DNA from 4 places in the Blautia wexlerae DSM 19850 genome. Region 2 is predicted to be linked to each of the others. Evidence: riboswitches for the same ligand, from Rfam matches in the RefSeq annotation. Region 2 holds a riboswitch; each other region holds the start of a gene.
The links. Region 2 has a riboswitch for cobalamin ahead of NQ550_RS05740 (leucine-rich repeat domain-containing protein). Riboswitches for the same ligand answer to the same signal wherever they lie in the genome.
Positions count from the first base shown of each region.

Region 1: linked by a shared signal. The riboswitch ahead of nikB (nickel ABC transporter permease) and the one ahead of NQ550_RS05740 (leucine-rich repeat domain-containing protein) in region 2 are both predicted to bind cobalamin.
Region 3: linked by a shared signal. The riboswitch ahead of NQ550_RS03390 (ABC transporter substrate-binding protein) and the one ahead of NQ550_RS05740 (leucine-rich repeat domain-containing protein) in region 2 are both predicted to bind cobalamin.
Region 4: linked by a shared signal. The riboswitch ahead of NQ550_RS09180 (sirohydrochlorin cobaltochelatase) and the one ahead of NQ550_RS05740 (leucine-rich repeat domain-containing protein) in region 2 are both predicted to bind cobalamin.

Region 1 is NZ_CP102267.1:192,100-195,631, reverse strand. It holds gene NQ550_RS00815 (ABC transporter substrate-binding protein) at 1-318, opposite strand, end outside; gene nikC (nickel transporter permease) at 415-1,239, opposite strand; gene nikB (nickel ABC transporter permease) at 1,240-2,178, opposite strand; cobalamin riboswitch at 2,376-2,569, opposite strand; gene NQ550_RS00800 (M28 family peptidase) at 2,966-3,532, shown strand, end outside.
Region 2 is NZ_CP102267.1:1,238,243-1,241,774, reverse strand. It holds gene NQ550_RS05745 (IS30 family transposase) at 267-1,580, opposite strand; cobalamin riboswitch at 2,046-2,248, shown strand; gene NQ550_RS05740 (leucine-rich repeat domain-containing protein) at 2,452-3,012, shown strand; gene NQ550_RS05735 (leucine-rich repeat protein) at 2,990-3,271, shown strand; gene NQ550_RS05730 (adenosylcobinamide amidohydrolase) at 3,316-3,532, shown strand, end outside.
Region 3 is NZ_CP102267.1:736,002-739,533, forward strand. It holds gene NQ550_RS03385 (ABC-2 transporter permease) at 1-594, shown strand, start outside; cobalamin riboswitch at 682-950, shown strand; gene NQ550_RS03390 (ABC transporter substrate-binding protein) at 1,066-2,166, shown strand; gene NQ550_RS03395 (FecCD family ABC transporter permease) at 2,181-3,266, shown strand; gene NQ550_RS03400 (ABC transporter ATP-binding protein) at 3,266-3,532, shown strand, end outside.
Region 4 is NZ_CP102267.1:1,968,847-1,972,378, forward strand. It holds gene hisB (imidazoleglycerol-phosphate dehydratase HisB) at 1-245, shown strand, start outside; partial or broken gene hisI (phosphoribosyl-AMP cyclohydrolase) at 324-650, shown strand; cobalamin riboswitch at 848-1,024, shown strand; gene NQ550_RS09180 (sirohydrochlorin cobaltochelatase) at 1,225-2,622, shown strand; gene NQ550_RS09185 (hypothetical protein) at 2,947-3,532, shown strand, end outside.

The DNA.
Region 1 (3,532 bases), 1.0 Mb from region 2:
ATCATCACCGTTGGAGAATTTAACGCCTTCACGAATCTTGAATGTCCATGTTTTTCCGTCTTCGCTGTTCTCCCAGCTTTCTGCCAGACAAGGAACGATCTCACCTTCTTCATCGAATTTGGTAAGGCACTCACCGATAGCATAACGGGAAACAACCCAGCTGAAGTACTGCTCTGTAGGCTCCAGAGTATCAGCAAAGCTTGTTACACCGATTGTGATCTCTTTTGCATCTGCTGCGTGAGTTACGGTTGCCATGGAAAATGTCATTGTGCATGCAAGTGCTACTGCTAAAACTTTTTTAAATAATGTATTCTTCATATATTCCTCCTGAAATATTTAGGTAAGTGGTGAAGTCCGCGGTTCAGTACGGAAGCCGCAGAACTCTTTGTTTTTATTTTCTTATTTTATATTTTCTTACTCCTGTCTTGGGTCAAGAACGTCACGGATGCTGTCACCAAGCATGTTGAAGATAACTACGCAGATTACAATCGCGATACCTGGGTAGATCATCAGCCATGGTGCTTTTGCCATGTAAGTTCTTCCCTCGTTCAGCATCAGTCCCCATTCCGGTGTCGGCGCTGTAGCACCAAAACCAAGGAAGGATAAGGATGCCAGTTCCAGCATCATGGTTCCGATATCTGCTGCTGCAGTTACTACCATCTGAGTAACCATGTTCGGAAGAACATGTACCAGCAGGATCTTCCATGTCCTGGTTCCGTTTACGACTGCTGCTTCAATATAAAGGTTCTTCTTTACTCTCAGTACCATGCTTCGTGCAAGACGGGCATATTTGGTCCAACTTACCGCTGCAATGGAGATAACGGCATTCACAAGGTTTGGTCCCAGCATACCGGCGATTGCGATTGCAAGCACCAGACCGGGGAAAGAGATCATCATATCTGCGATACGCATGATCACACCGTCCACGATTCCTCCGAAGTATCCGGCGATCACTCCAAGAAATGTACCGATCACAAAGATAACTGCCACCAGACATAAGGTCATGATCAGAGAAGTTCTGGTTCCAAAAATAACTCGTGATAACAGATCACGTCCCAGCTTATCTGTCCCAAAGGGATGTGCAGAACTTGGAGCCTGAAGTGATTCCAGCATCACTGCATCCAGCGGGTCGTAGGGTGCGATCTGTGGGGCAAACACAGCCACACCGACTACGACCAACGCCAGTATCGAAAAAAGAGTAAACTGCTTATTTTCTTTAAATACTTTCGCTAACTTCAATTATCTATCCTCCTTAAGTCTTGGATCCAGATAAGTATAGGACAGATCCACAAGCAGATTGATACACATATACAGGATAGCGATCCACAGTACATATCCCTGAACCAGCGGATAATCGCGACAGGAGATTGCTTTGACTGCCATATTTCCCATACCCGGCCAGTTATAGATGATTTCAACGACTGCAGTACCGCCAAGAAGACTTCCCAGGGAAAGTCCAAGCAGAGTTACCAGCGGAAGCATTACATTTGGAAGAACATGTCTCCATAAAATCACACTCTCCTTGATACCTCTCATACGTGCACCTGTTACATAATCCTGATGAAGCTCCTCCAGAACCGCACTTCTCACCTGTCTGGTATATTTGGCAGACATGGCAAGCGCCAACGTAAGTGACGGCAGGATCATAGCCTTCAGATCAGTACTTCCTCCTGCTACATTTACCCAGCGAAGCTGTACACCGAAGATACTCAGTAAGATCAGGCCAAGCCAGAAGCTTGGTACGGATACCCCGATAAAAGTAATTCCTCTTACAAAGTAATCCGGGAATTTGTTCTGATACACTGCTGCCAGGATTCCCAGCGGAATGGAAATCACGATCATCATAAGCAGTGCCAGCAGAGACATCTTCAGGGTTGGCCAGAAACAGGATACAAGTTTCTGTACTACCGGCATCTTAAAGGAATAGGACTGTCCCATATCTCCGGTAAGTACACCCTTCAGCCAGGTTCCATACTGCACAAGAAAGGGCTGGTCAAGTCCCAGCTCATGCCTTGTCTGTTCCAGAAGCTCTGGTGTGGGAAGATTACCGCACTCTGTCAGCATGATCTCAGCCGGATCACCAGGAGACAGATAAGTCAGTCCAAAGGTTAGAAAGCTGATACCAAACAGGACGATCAGAATCTGCAGAAATCTTTTCCCGATTTGTTTTTTCGTCAAAATAATCTCCTTCCTACATCTTTCGTGAATTAAACCAATACCGGAAATGTTTCTGATTACTTTTACTCAGTAACATGGGGAATCCCCCCATAGGGGTTAATTTTCAGGCAAAAAAATAGCCCGCAATATGAAAACACCATACATACGGACACAAAATGACATGAAAAAATTATGCTTCCTATCTACCGTAAGAATCATTCCTATCCCAATTGTAAGCAGTTCTCCTGACTTAAGTTCACCACTTCGAAATCGCCTTCCCGGACCAACTTTAAAATCACATGATCCAGTGACATTTTTCATTCCGAAGCTCCCTCTTACAGTGACGGGATCGTACCGGACTTACACCGGTTTCTCTATTAATCCTTGTGGAACTTACAACGACTGGTTCAAAACCAATAAATGTTATTTAATTTTTACTATAATATTATAGAATATATTTTTTTACTTTGTCCAGTAATTAGCAAAAAAAGTCAAATTGTACATAAAAACATACAATCAGATTTTTTAATAAATAAACAAGGTTATTTTAACTTCCCAATATGATAGAACTTCCACAAAATAGCTTTTTTCTCAACAACTGTTGTCTTGTTCCTGCTGCTGTTCTATGCTAAAATATTTCCAGTATAAAATCATAAACCACAGACAGATCAGTACCCTGACATTTCCGGCACTGATCATATCTGATCATATTATACAAACTGTCAGGAAAGAGGCGATTACATTGAACATTGAAGATTCCTGTATTTCCTGCATTGACACAGACTGGTCCTACCAGCTTGCCAGACGCATGGAAAAAGAGAAAACAAACCCTGTTCTGGGCTATCGTACTGCAGGTTCCGCTGCTGAAACAGCTACAGGAGATATGTTATACAGGGAAATGAAAGCTATCGGACTTACCGATGTAACCAGAGATACATTCTCACTGGACGGATGGGAATTCGAGAAGGCAGTCCTGAAATTTACAGATGATGACGGGCAGGAACACACCTTTCAGATGGGCGGATATCAGACAAATTTCGAGACAGACGGATTTGAAGATTACGAACTCGTTTATCTGGGAAAAGGAACTGCCGCAGATTATGAAGGCATAAACGTAAAAGGAAAGCTAGTTATGGTTGAGATCAACCAGCGAGACGAATGGTGGATCAGCTTCCCTGTTTATCAGGCTTATCTGCGTGGCGCTGCTGCCCTGATCGCAGTTCAGGCAAACGGCTACGGAGAAATCGCAGAGTCTGCGCTGAATGCACAGGATATCGCAGGTCCTGATTTCGCACCTGCATTCTCTCTGTCTCAGGCAGATGCACGTATCCTGAAGCGTTCTCTCCGAAATAAAATTTCCGCCTGCGAAGACAAC
Region 2 (3,532 bases):
AGATTCTGTTGTTTTTTCTACTACCTACTTAAATGAAAAACTAAATTCCAGCTGTGGATTATCTCAGTAACTATGCGGGATTAAATTCTGTAATGCACCTTAACAATTCTATTTTTTTGTCTTATAATAAACCTGTAAGCACTCATGATTTATGTTTTTATGCATACTAACCGGGCATCTGAAAATAGTGTGCGAGACTAAATTCCACATGCCTTATGTGCAAGACTAAATTCTGGTGCAGTGAAATCTGCCTGTGCTTTACTATTTTATTTTATAAGTTTTGGACTAAGCATAACATCATCAGGTGCGATTGCCTTTAATCCTAATGCTTTGTGCAGTTTGTTGTCCAAGAGTAAAAGAGAGAGTTCATATGGGCTATGTCCATTAAGACTGTCTCTTTTTTCGTTGTTTATGTGATTCATCATAAGTCTGACTTTCTCGTCATTTAAATCAGCGAATGAACTCCCTTTCGGACGGATGTAGCGGATATACTCGTGGTTCTTTTCGCAGGCACCTTTTTGCCAAAAGCTGTATGGATCACAGTAAAAGACCGTCGTGCTTTTACTTCCGTCACAGAATTTCTCCATCTCTTCACGAGCTGAGAATTCTGAACCTCCATCCGTGAGGATCACCGGAAAAAGCTTTTTGAATGCATCCTGTCCTAACACTGTTTCAAGCCATACAAAGACCTCTAACACGCATTCCTGGTCTTGATATTCCAACAGGAACATAAGCATAAGATTGCAGTTGCGGAATGTAAAGGTCAAGAGGGCGCAGCTTTCGCCTTTCATTCCTTCCACGCAGTCCATTTCCACAACATTTATATCTGGATGATCTTTCATATAATTCTGGAAATTTTCGTAGTTATGACCTTGACGATAAGAACGATCTTTTGCACTGGTCTGTGTAGGTTTCTTGCGTTTCTTATAACGTACAGAACGTCTTAAGTCACCATTGCGGACATCGAATACACAATCATTGATGTAGGAGTAAAGTGTTCTTCTGGAGCAACCCAATTCTTCTGCATGAGTAGCATAAATATGACCGATGGACTGATGCTTCTCCTTGATCAATGGAACCAATAAATCATTCATGGATTGAATGCTTTCCGGAGTCTGGTTAATGCCGACTCTGCAATCGACCAGCACGCTACGGTACTCATCATGGGCATATTTGGATGAATAAAACTTTCTGGGCATAAGACAATGGGTCTTTTTACCACAGCCATTACATACGTAGGGAGGTTTATTCAGTTTCTCACATTCAGCTGTCTCATATGCGGGACATATATCAGTGCAGCGAAAGGATGGTTTTCTGCAAAGCTTACAATGAATGCCACACATCTTATCACACAAGCATGTCACCTTACAGTTCTTGCGATGAATACATGGCGGGTGAGTGTAACCTGAATCCGGACGTTCTTTTGTATGTGCGTGGAGACGTACTTCCTTTGATATGGTAGATGGATTTTTACCAATAATCCGTCCAATTTCAGTGAAGCTTTTATTCTCAGTAAGACCTTTCTCGATATCAACACGCTGTTCAAATGTTAAATGTTTCTGATTGCCTTTATTTTTCATAATTATCTCCAATCTGCACAGGCAGGCAATCAGCTGCAAGTACATTATACGGAGTAATGATTATCAAAGACAATATGGCAAATATGTGTGCAAAAGTAACTTCGACCTATATGGAATTTACTCTTGCATTTGGTCCAAAACCGGAATTTAGTTTTTCATTTAAGTTTTTCTACTACCTATGGTTATATTTTAGCACATATAGTGCCAAAAGTAAACATGTGTTCTTTCTTTGAGTAAAAAATTTGCGCGTCTAACTCATCACTAAAGTAACGAGAATGCGACGCGCAATTATTCAAAACCAAAAACATTACCTGCAAATCATACAAATCCCCACACATCCAATAACCAGCGCACAGAAAAGAAACGCTTTCCCTGCGCGTCCCCTCCCTGATTTTGTCTCCCCCTCAAAAAATTTGTTGTCTTTTCTCCAAAAAAGTGTATAATACGATTTAATCGAACATTCATTGACAATTACCGGTTTTTAGTTCTGTCAGTCACGGTATAGAAATGTCGGACTTTCAGCTAAGAGGGAATCAGGTCAGAATCCTGAACAGTCGTGCTGCTGTATACGTGCAGCCATATCTCATATCCATTGCATCGTTATGCGAGAAGGAGAGACATGGCGTTACTGCGTGAGTCAGAATACCTGCTATAAACTGCCGCCATTAACTACACGCAATAGGAAATGGAAGGGTGATCTTCTTTAGTGTTCTCTTTTTTACAGAAGTATCATCCTTACATATGTTTTCTCTGTTCCTTTTAAGGAATATAGAACACCGGCAGTTATCGGTACCTTGTTATTTTTATCATAGTCCATACTACTCCCATACAGAGAAAACAACATTGTCTATCAGCAAAGGAGTATTTTTTTATGTCACATTCTCTGACACTTACGCGTCGTAACTGCGGACAGTATATTGAGAAGAATATGGAACTTCCACAAAACTGCCGCGCTATCTCAGCAGAAACCTTTTTTAACAGACCTGATATTCGTTCTGTGGTATTTCCCTATGAAATGGAACAGATTGGAAACAAAGCCTTTCAGGGATGTTCCCGGTTAAGCAGAATAGAGCTTCCTGAACATCTGCAAAAACTTGGCATAGGGGTATTTTCAGACTGCATTTCTCTGAAAAAAGTCAAAATTCCCGCCAGCCTTACCAGTATTCCAAAAAACGCATTTAACAATGGCCGGAAACTGAACAGTCTGGAGTTCGCCCCGAACAGCAAACTGACATTTATCGGTCCGAATGCCTTTTCAGAATGCGCTACTCTTACGGAAGTTGTTTTCCCTGCCTCTCTGGAAGAAATTGATGACAGGGCTTTTTATAAATGTAAGAAACTGAGTTGTATTTCTTTTCCGGGGGGGGGATTTAAGGGTTATCGGAAAGCAGGCTTTCTATTTCTGCGGAATGGATTCGCTGCAGCTGCCTGATTCGCTGGAAGTTCTTGATGAGAGTGCTTTTTTTAAGTGCTGTAATCTGACCTCTGTGGTGATTCCGCCCAATGTCAGATACCTTGGAAAATGGATCTTTCATGGATGTAACCGCCTGCAGTATCTGGAGATTCGCCATGATCCTGAATTTATCGGGGAATGGATCATCAACAAAGCGGCTACGATCCGCTGTTATAAAGGTTCTAAAGTAGACAGATACTGCCAGCAGTCAGGATTCAAAGTAGAATACTTTTCCTAATAACAACAAAATCTGTATTGAACAGACAAAAAAGAGGAATGTTTATGAATGATACTTTTACTTATTTTCAAAAGAAGGGATGTACTGTTTTTTCTTTTCCGGGAAAAACAAGGGTTCTTAGCACCAGTCCTCTTAATGGCGGGATCACTGCTCATCTCACGCATGCTTTAAATATCAACTGCATGAATGGTGCCTATGAATGTGAAATGCTTGGAAACACCTATGAGGAAGACCTGAACATTCATACAAAAGAGCTGGGAA
Region 3 (3,532 bases), 500 kb from region 2:
ATCCTGGTTGTTGTAATGGAAGTCATCCTGAATCTGGCAGGAAGCGGGAGCGTCAGTTTTGCTACAGGATATTTTACGATTGTCACAGCAATTTTTGCCATTACGACTATAAGTTATGATGAGTTTGATAATGGTCTTGCGTTTCTTATGACCTTGCCGGTTACCAGAAAACAGTATGTGGCGGAAAAATATCTGCTGGGAGCAGGGCTTACGGCTGTAGCGTGGGGAATTGCAACGATAACGGGAGTAATCTGCAAAGGTGTGGCAGAACTTCAGGGGTGTCTGAGTGAGACTATCATTGGCAGCCTGATATACATTCCACTGGCACTTCTTATGCTGGCGGTATCGCTCCCGCTTGTAATACATTTTGGAGCGGAAAAAGGACGTTATATTGCAATGGTCATGTGGGCTATTATATTTGCCGTAGTTTATATTCTGATAAAAACAATGGGACTTTCAGCAGACGCAGTCGATGCATGGCTGAATGGACTGAACTGGGGAATGGTATTGGCCGGAGTTGTATTATTTACAGTAATTGTATATATGGGGTCTTTTTGGATTGGTGTCCGGCTTATGGAGAAGAAAGAATTCTGATGTGTCTCGAATATGGTTGTAATTATAAAAGCAGTGTGCTAAAATTGTATCAGCGTAATTGAATAAGCTGTTAAGTGAACATTATCATATGCAGATTTTGTGTATGGTAATGTGAGAGGGAATCAGGTGAAATGCCTGAACGGTTGCGGCCACTGTATACAGAAAAAAAGCGGGATTGTAATATGTCATTGCATAAATATGTGAGAAGGCGGAATCCGGCTGTCAGAGAGTATCTGGAAATATTTCTGATACAACATTCATGAACTGCTGAAGCATGGATGTTGTATCAGTTTTTATTTTGTGGAAATTTTCTGTGATCTGTGAGTCAGGAAACCTGCCTGACAGCGTAAAGAAGGAGCTTCCGTAAAAAGTATCCGTTATTCTTATCACTTCTATTTTACTTTTTCTGAAGTCCCATCTTTTCGGTTACACGAACAGGTAAATAACATATACGAAAAGAGAGGAAGTCAAATGAAAAACAGGTATTTATCCACAAGAATCATGGCAATTATGATGGCAGCAGCTATGGCAGTTTCCGCAGCTCCGGCAGCTTTTGCAGCAGAGAGAGCAGACTCTGAGACAATCAAAGAGGACAATCAGCCGGCAGCAGATGCAGACGCACAGGATTCAGCAGATGCAGATAAGACAGCAGACGCAGAAGGTACAAAGACAGAATATCCTCTGACCATCACAACCTATGATTATGATGGAAATGAAATCGAAACAACCTATGAAAAGGCACCGGAGAAAGTTCTTGCTGTATATCAGGGAAGCATTGAAACCATGCTTGCACTTGGCCTGGAAGACCGTCTGGTAGCTACTGCAGGTCTTGACAATGAAGTTCCGGATGAACTTAAAGATGCATTTTCAAAAACAAATTATCTTGATGAATTTACCCCATCCCTTGAGACTGTAACGATGTTGGAGCCAGACATGATCTTATCCTGGAGCTCCCTGTTTTCTGATAAAAATCTCGGAAATGTAACAGACTGGATCGACAAAGGCTGCAACACTTATTACAACACAAACACACGCCCTGACGGAGACAGAACTCTGGAAAATGAATTTACAGACATCTTAAATCTTGGAAAGATTTTTGATGTACAGGACAAAGCACAGGCAATCGTAGATGATGCAAAGGCAGTGATCGATAAAACTCTTACAGCAACAGCAGATGTAGAAGAGAAACCAAGCGTAATGGTTCTGGAACCTCTTGGAGAAGATATCACAAACTATGGTGCAAAGAGCCTTGGTGGAGATATGGTAACACAACTGGGTGCGACTCTGGCAAACCCGGATGCTTCTACAGCAGGAAAAGAAGATATCATTGCAGCAAACCCTGATGTGATTTTTGTTGTATACATGCCATATGCAGGTGATGATCCGGAAACTGTAAAAGAAAGCCAGCTTGCCGTTATCAAGGATGACGAAGCACTTCAGAGCCTTGACGCTGTAAAGAACGGTCGTGTTTATCCGATCATGCTCAGTGAAATGTACGCAAGTGCAACACGTACACAGGATGGTATTGAAACTTTCGCAAAAGGATTATATCCGGATGTGAATCTTGACTGATTGAGGACATAACAGTGAAAGAACAGGTTTCACAGACAAAAAAAGGCAATGTGCTCAGAACATCCATGTATGTGGCAGTCCTCATCGGACTTGCAGGATTTCTTATTTTTTCCATACTTGCGGCGATTACTTTTGGTAATGCTGACCTGTCACTGAAGGATGTGTACAGTGTCATTGTTTATAAATTATTTCATATAAAAAGTCTGTCCGCCTATGCAGAAGGTGCAATTCACGATGTTGTATGGCTGATCCGACTGCCCAGAGTCCTGCTGGCTCTGGCAGTTGGAATGGCTCTTTCTGTATGTGGCGTAGTAATGCAGGCAATCGTGCAGAACCCGCTGGCAGATCCGTATGTACTTGGTATTTCATCCGGCGCGTCTCTTGGTGCAACGCTGGCAATCATGCTCGGAATCGGAAGCTTTCTTGGCGGGAATTCTGTCGGAGTTACTGCTTTTATTGGCGCGATGATCACCTCCTTTGCAGTTATTGCTATTGCAAATATGGGAGGAAAGGCAACATCAGCTAAGCTGATCCTTGCCGGAATGGCGGTCAGTGCGGTGTGCTCTGCTTTTTCAAATTTTGTTATTTACATTACGAATGACAAAAATGCAGCTACGGAAGTTATGAAATGGAGCATGGGAAGTCTTGCAGGGGCAAGCTGGGCCAGAGTAGGTGTGATGCTTCCGGTTACTCTGATATGTGTGGTCATCTTCTGGACGCAGTATCGAAACCTGAATCTGATGCTTTTGGGAGATGAAGTTTCTATCACACTTGGAACAGATTTACACAGATTGAGAACATTTTACCTGATTGTTGCTTCTGTAATGATTGGATTTGCCGTATATTGTGCTGGCGTGATCGGATTTGTAGGACTTGTGATTCCTCATGTAGTCAGGATTCTGTTTGGAACTGACCACAGAAGATTACTTCCACTGAGTGCACTTTTTGGCGCGTCTTTTCTGATCTGGTGTGATGTGGCATGTCGTGTGATCCTGAAGAATTCTGAGATGCCGATCGGTGTGCTGGTATCCATTATCGGTGCTCCATGCTTTATTTATCTGCTTGTGCGGAAATCCTATGGATTTGGAGGTAGTAAGTAATGAAAATCACTACAGAAGATATTCAGGTTGGATTTCACGCCAGACAGATACTGAAGGGAATTTCCATAGAGTCAAAGGATAAGGAACTGGTAGGGATCATCGGACCAAACGGAAGCGGAAAATCTACATTATTAAAATGCATCTACCGTATCCTGAAGCCAGATGCAGGTGCCGTTTATCTGGACGGCGAAGAACTCCATTCCATGAGCGTAAAAAGCTCCGCCAGAAAAATGGCAGTTGTGGCACAGCACAATTACTACAACTTT
Region 4 (3,532 bases), 730 kb from region 2:
ACTTTGTATGGGATGCAGAGTTTACCACAGACAGGATCGGTGACATGTCCACGGAAATGGTAAAAGAGTTCTTCTATGCCATTTCCTATGCCTGTGGCATGAATCTTCATATCAGGGTTCTGGCAGGTGGGAATAATCACCATGTAGCAGAAGCAATGTTCAAAAGTTTTGCCAAAGCACTGGACGCAGCCACATCCTATGATCCAAGGATCACAGATGTTCTGTCTACCAAGGGCAGTTTGTAAAATTTGAAAATTTACGAAATGATTTATGGCAATCAATAAATTAGATGGAGACAGAAAATGGAAAATACAGTGAATTTAAAAAGCAGCATCGCATGGTCTGATTTTAAATTAAACAGTGATGGAATGGTACCTGTTATAGCCCAGGATTATCAGACAAACGAAGTGCTGATGCTGGCGTATATGAATGAAGAAGCATTTAATACCACTCTTGAAACAGGTAAAATGACTTACTGGAGCAGAAGCCGCAATGAACTCTGGACGAAGGGACTCACATCCGGACATCTCCAGTTTGTAAAATCCCTTACACTGGATTGTGACAATGATACGATCCTTGCTAAAGTAGAGCAGATCGGTGCAGCCTGCCATACCGGAAACAGAACCTGTTTTTTCAAAGCCCTGACAGAAGTGTAATGAATAACGCGATAATATACATACAAGCCAAAATTCCATTGCCGCAGGCAATCTGGAATGAATTTTGGCTACGTTACTGTGAACGGAGTGAACAGTAACATTAATGCCAAACATTAAAGGAAAATATACACGAATTGTATTGACATTTTTGTTAAAATGTGATAAAAAAAGAATATCCGAATTGAATATGTGCAATGTTATAACGCAAAGGTTGCATCGTACTTGATGTGCAAAAGAGAATCCGGTGAGAATCCGGAGCGATACCGTCACTGTGTATGGGAGCTGCTTTTCAGAAACCACTGGGAAACCGGGAAGGGAGAAACAGCGATGATCGAAGTCAGGAGAACTGCCTTGGCGTAGAATTTAAGGTCTGCGGTATACAGAACCTGTATTCTCATAACGATACATAGCTCTTTTATTAAATGAATCAGACAGAATCGAAATTACAGATATATCTGGTACATATAAACCATGTATTTATGGGAAAGCGGTAGCTGCAGAATATGCAGTTGCCTTTTTTGTGCATACAATTGTCCGGAAATACGAGAAATAAAAGAGGAAAAACGAAATGAAAAGAAAATCCATGTTAGCCTTATTACTGGCAGTATCCATGACCTGTTCCATGACAGCAGCAACAGGTACAGTTGCTTTTGCATCTGATGATGCAGCAACAGAAGAGGCTGCAGATGACACAGAAGCAGCTGCAGACGATGCAGATGCAGCAGATACAGAGGAAGCATCTGATGATACAACAGAAGCTTCTGATGATGATCAGAAAGCCGCAGACGAAGTTGGTGCCCTGATCGATAAGATTTATGTTCAGGAAAGAACAGACACAACTGACGAAGACTGCAAAGCAGCAAAAGAAGCATGGGACAAACTTACAGATGCTCAGAAAGAACTGGTAACAGGTGAAGAAGCAAGCCCTGAATACTTTGGACGTGACACAGGTGATGCTTCCAAAGATGATCCTCGTAACCAGGATGAGATTGGTGAGAATGAACTTCTTGTAGTAAGTTTTGGTACATCCTTCAACGACAGCCGTGCAGAGGATATCAAAGGAATCGAGGATGCCCTTGCAAAAGCATATCCGGACTGGTCAGTAAGACGTGCATTTACAGCACAGATTATCATCAACCATGTACAGGCAAGAGATGATGAAGTAATCGATAATATGCAGCAGGCTCTTGACCGTGCAGTAGCTAACGGTGTTAAGAATCTTGTTGTACAGCCGACACATCTGATGCATGGTGCAGAATATGATGAAATGACAGAGGCAATTGATGGATACAAAGACAAATTTGAATCTGTTGCAATTGCAGAGCCAATGCTCGGTGAAGTTGGTGATGACGCTACAGTAATCAATGATGACAAGAAAGCAGTTGCTCAGGCGATCACAGATGAAGCTTGCAAGGAAGCTGGATTTGATGATATGAAAGCAGCAGCAGATGCAGGCACAGCATTTGTATTCATGGGACATGGTACATCCCATACAGCTAACGTAACCTATGACCAGATGCAGACACAGATGGATGATCTTGGATTCACAAACGCTTTCATCGGAACTGTAGAGGGAGAACCGGAAGACACAGCATGTGACAAGGTTATCGAGAAAGTAAAAGAAGCAGGATTCAAGAATGTAATCCTTCGTCCTCTGATGGTTGTTGCCGGAGACCACGCTAACAATGATATGGCTGGTGATGATGCAGATTCCTGGAAATCTCAGTTTGAGGCATCCGGTGATTTCGACAGTGTTGACTGTCAGATCGCAGGTCTTGGAAGAATCGCAGCAGTAGAAGATCTGTATGTGGCTCATACAAAAGCAGCAATTGATTCTCTTGGAGCATCTGACGATGCAGCAGCAGAAGATACTGATGCCAAAGCAACAGATGACAGTGCAGACGATGCACAGGCAGATGACGCAGCTGAGACAACAGCTGATACTGCAGAGGCTGACGCTGAATAAAAAATATTGTTCAAACAAGATAAACTGCCCGGAGAACTTGCAAAAGTTTCCGGGCAGATATATTATATGATAAGAAAAAAAGAAGTCATAGCAATTCCATAAAATACTGCAAACAGTTCGCACGTTTCTGTTCATTCCGTTCACAGTAACGTGCGCACATCTGAGAAAGATCCAGAGGAACTGTCTTAATTGCATTATTTTCTGGAATTACTATAATATATTTGCCATCACCTGTTCAAAAGCCTGTTGCTCTGCAGCAGATGGGTTGAACAGCACGATAGAAAAAACTATAAAAAATATGAAGATAAGGGAGAAGAAATAATCATGAAGAAACGTTCATTTACATTATTAATGTCAGCACTTACTATTTCAGCTACTCTGATCGGTACAAGCCCGGTTGCTGCAAAGACAGATACTGATACGGCAACAGAAGAAACCACTGATAAAGAAGAAACAACTGCAAAAGATGCTGATTCAGAAAACACAGATAATAAAGAAACAGATGCATCCAAGAGTGATACATTAGAGGATGGCACCTACACAGCAGAATTTGATACAGACAGCGGAATGTTCCATGTAAATGAAGCAAACGATGGAAAAGGAACCCTTACAGTAAAGGAGGGCAAGATGACTATCCATGTAAGCCTTGCTTCTAAGAAAATTGTAAACCTTTTCGTCGGAAAGGCAGAAGATGCACAGAAAGACGGGGCAGAGGTTCTTGAGCCAACCACAGATACTGTTACATACAGCGATGGAATGAGTGAGGAAGTATATGGATTTGATATCCCGGTACCCGCAATTGATGAAGAATTCGATGTAGCTTTGATCGGAACAAAAGGAAAATGGTATGACCATAAGGTAAGTGTCAAAAATCCTGTAAAATCTGATGATACAGATGCAAAAAAAGATG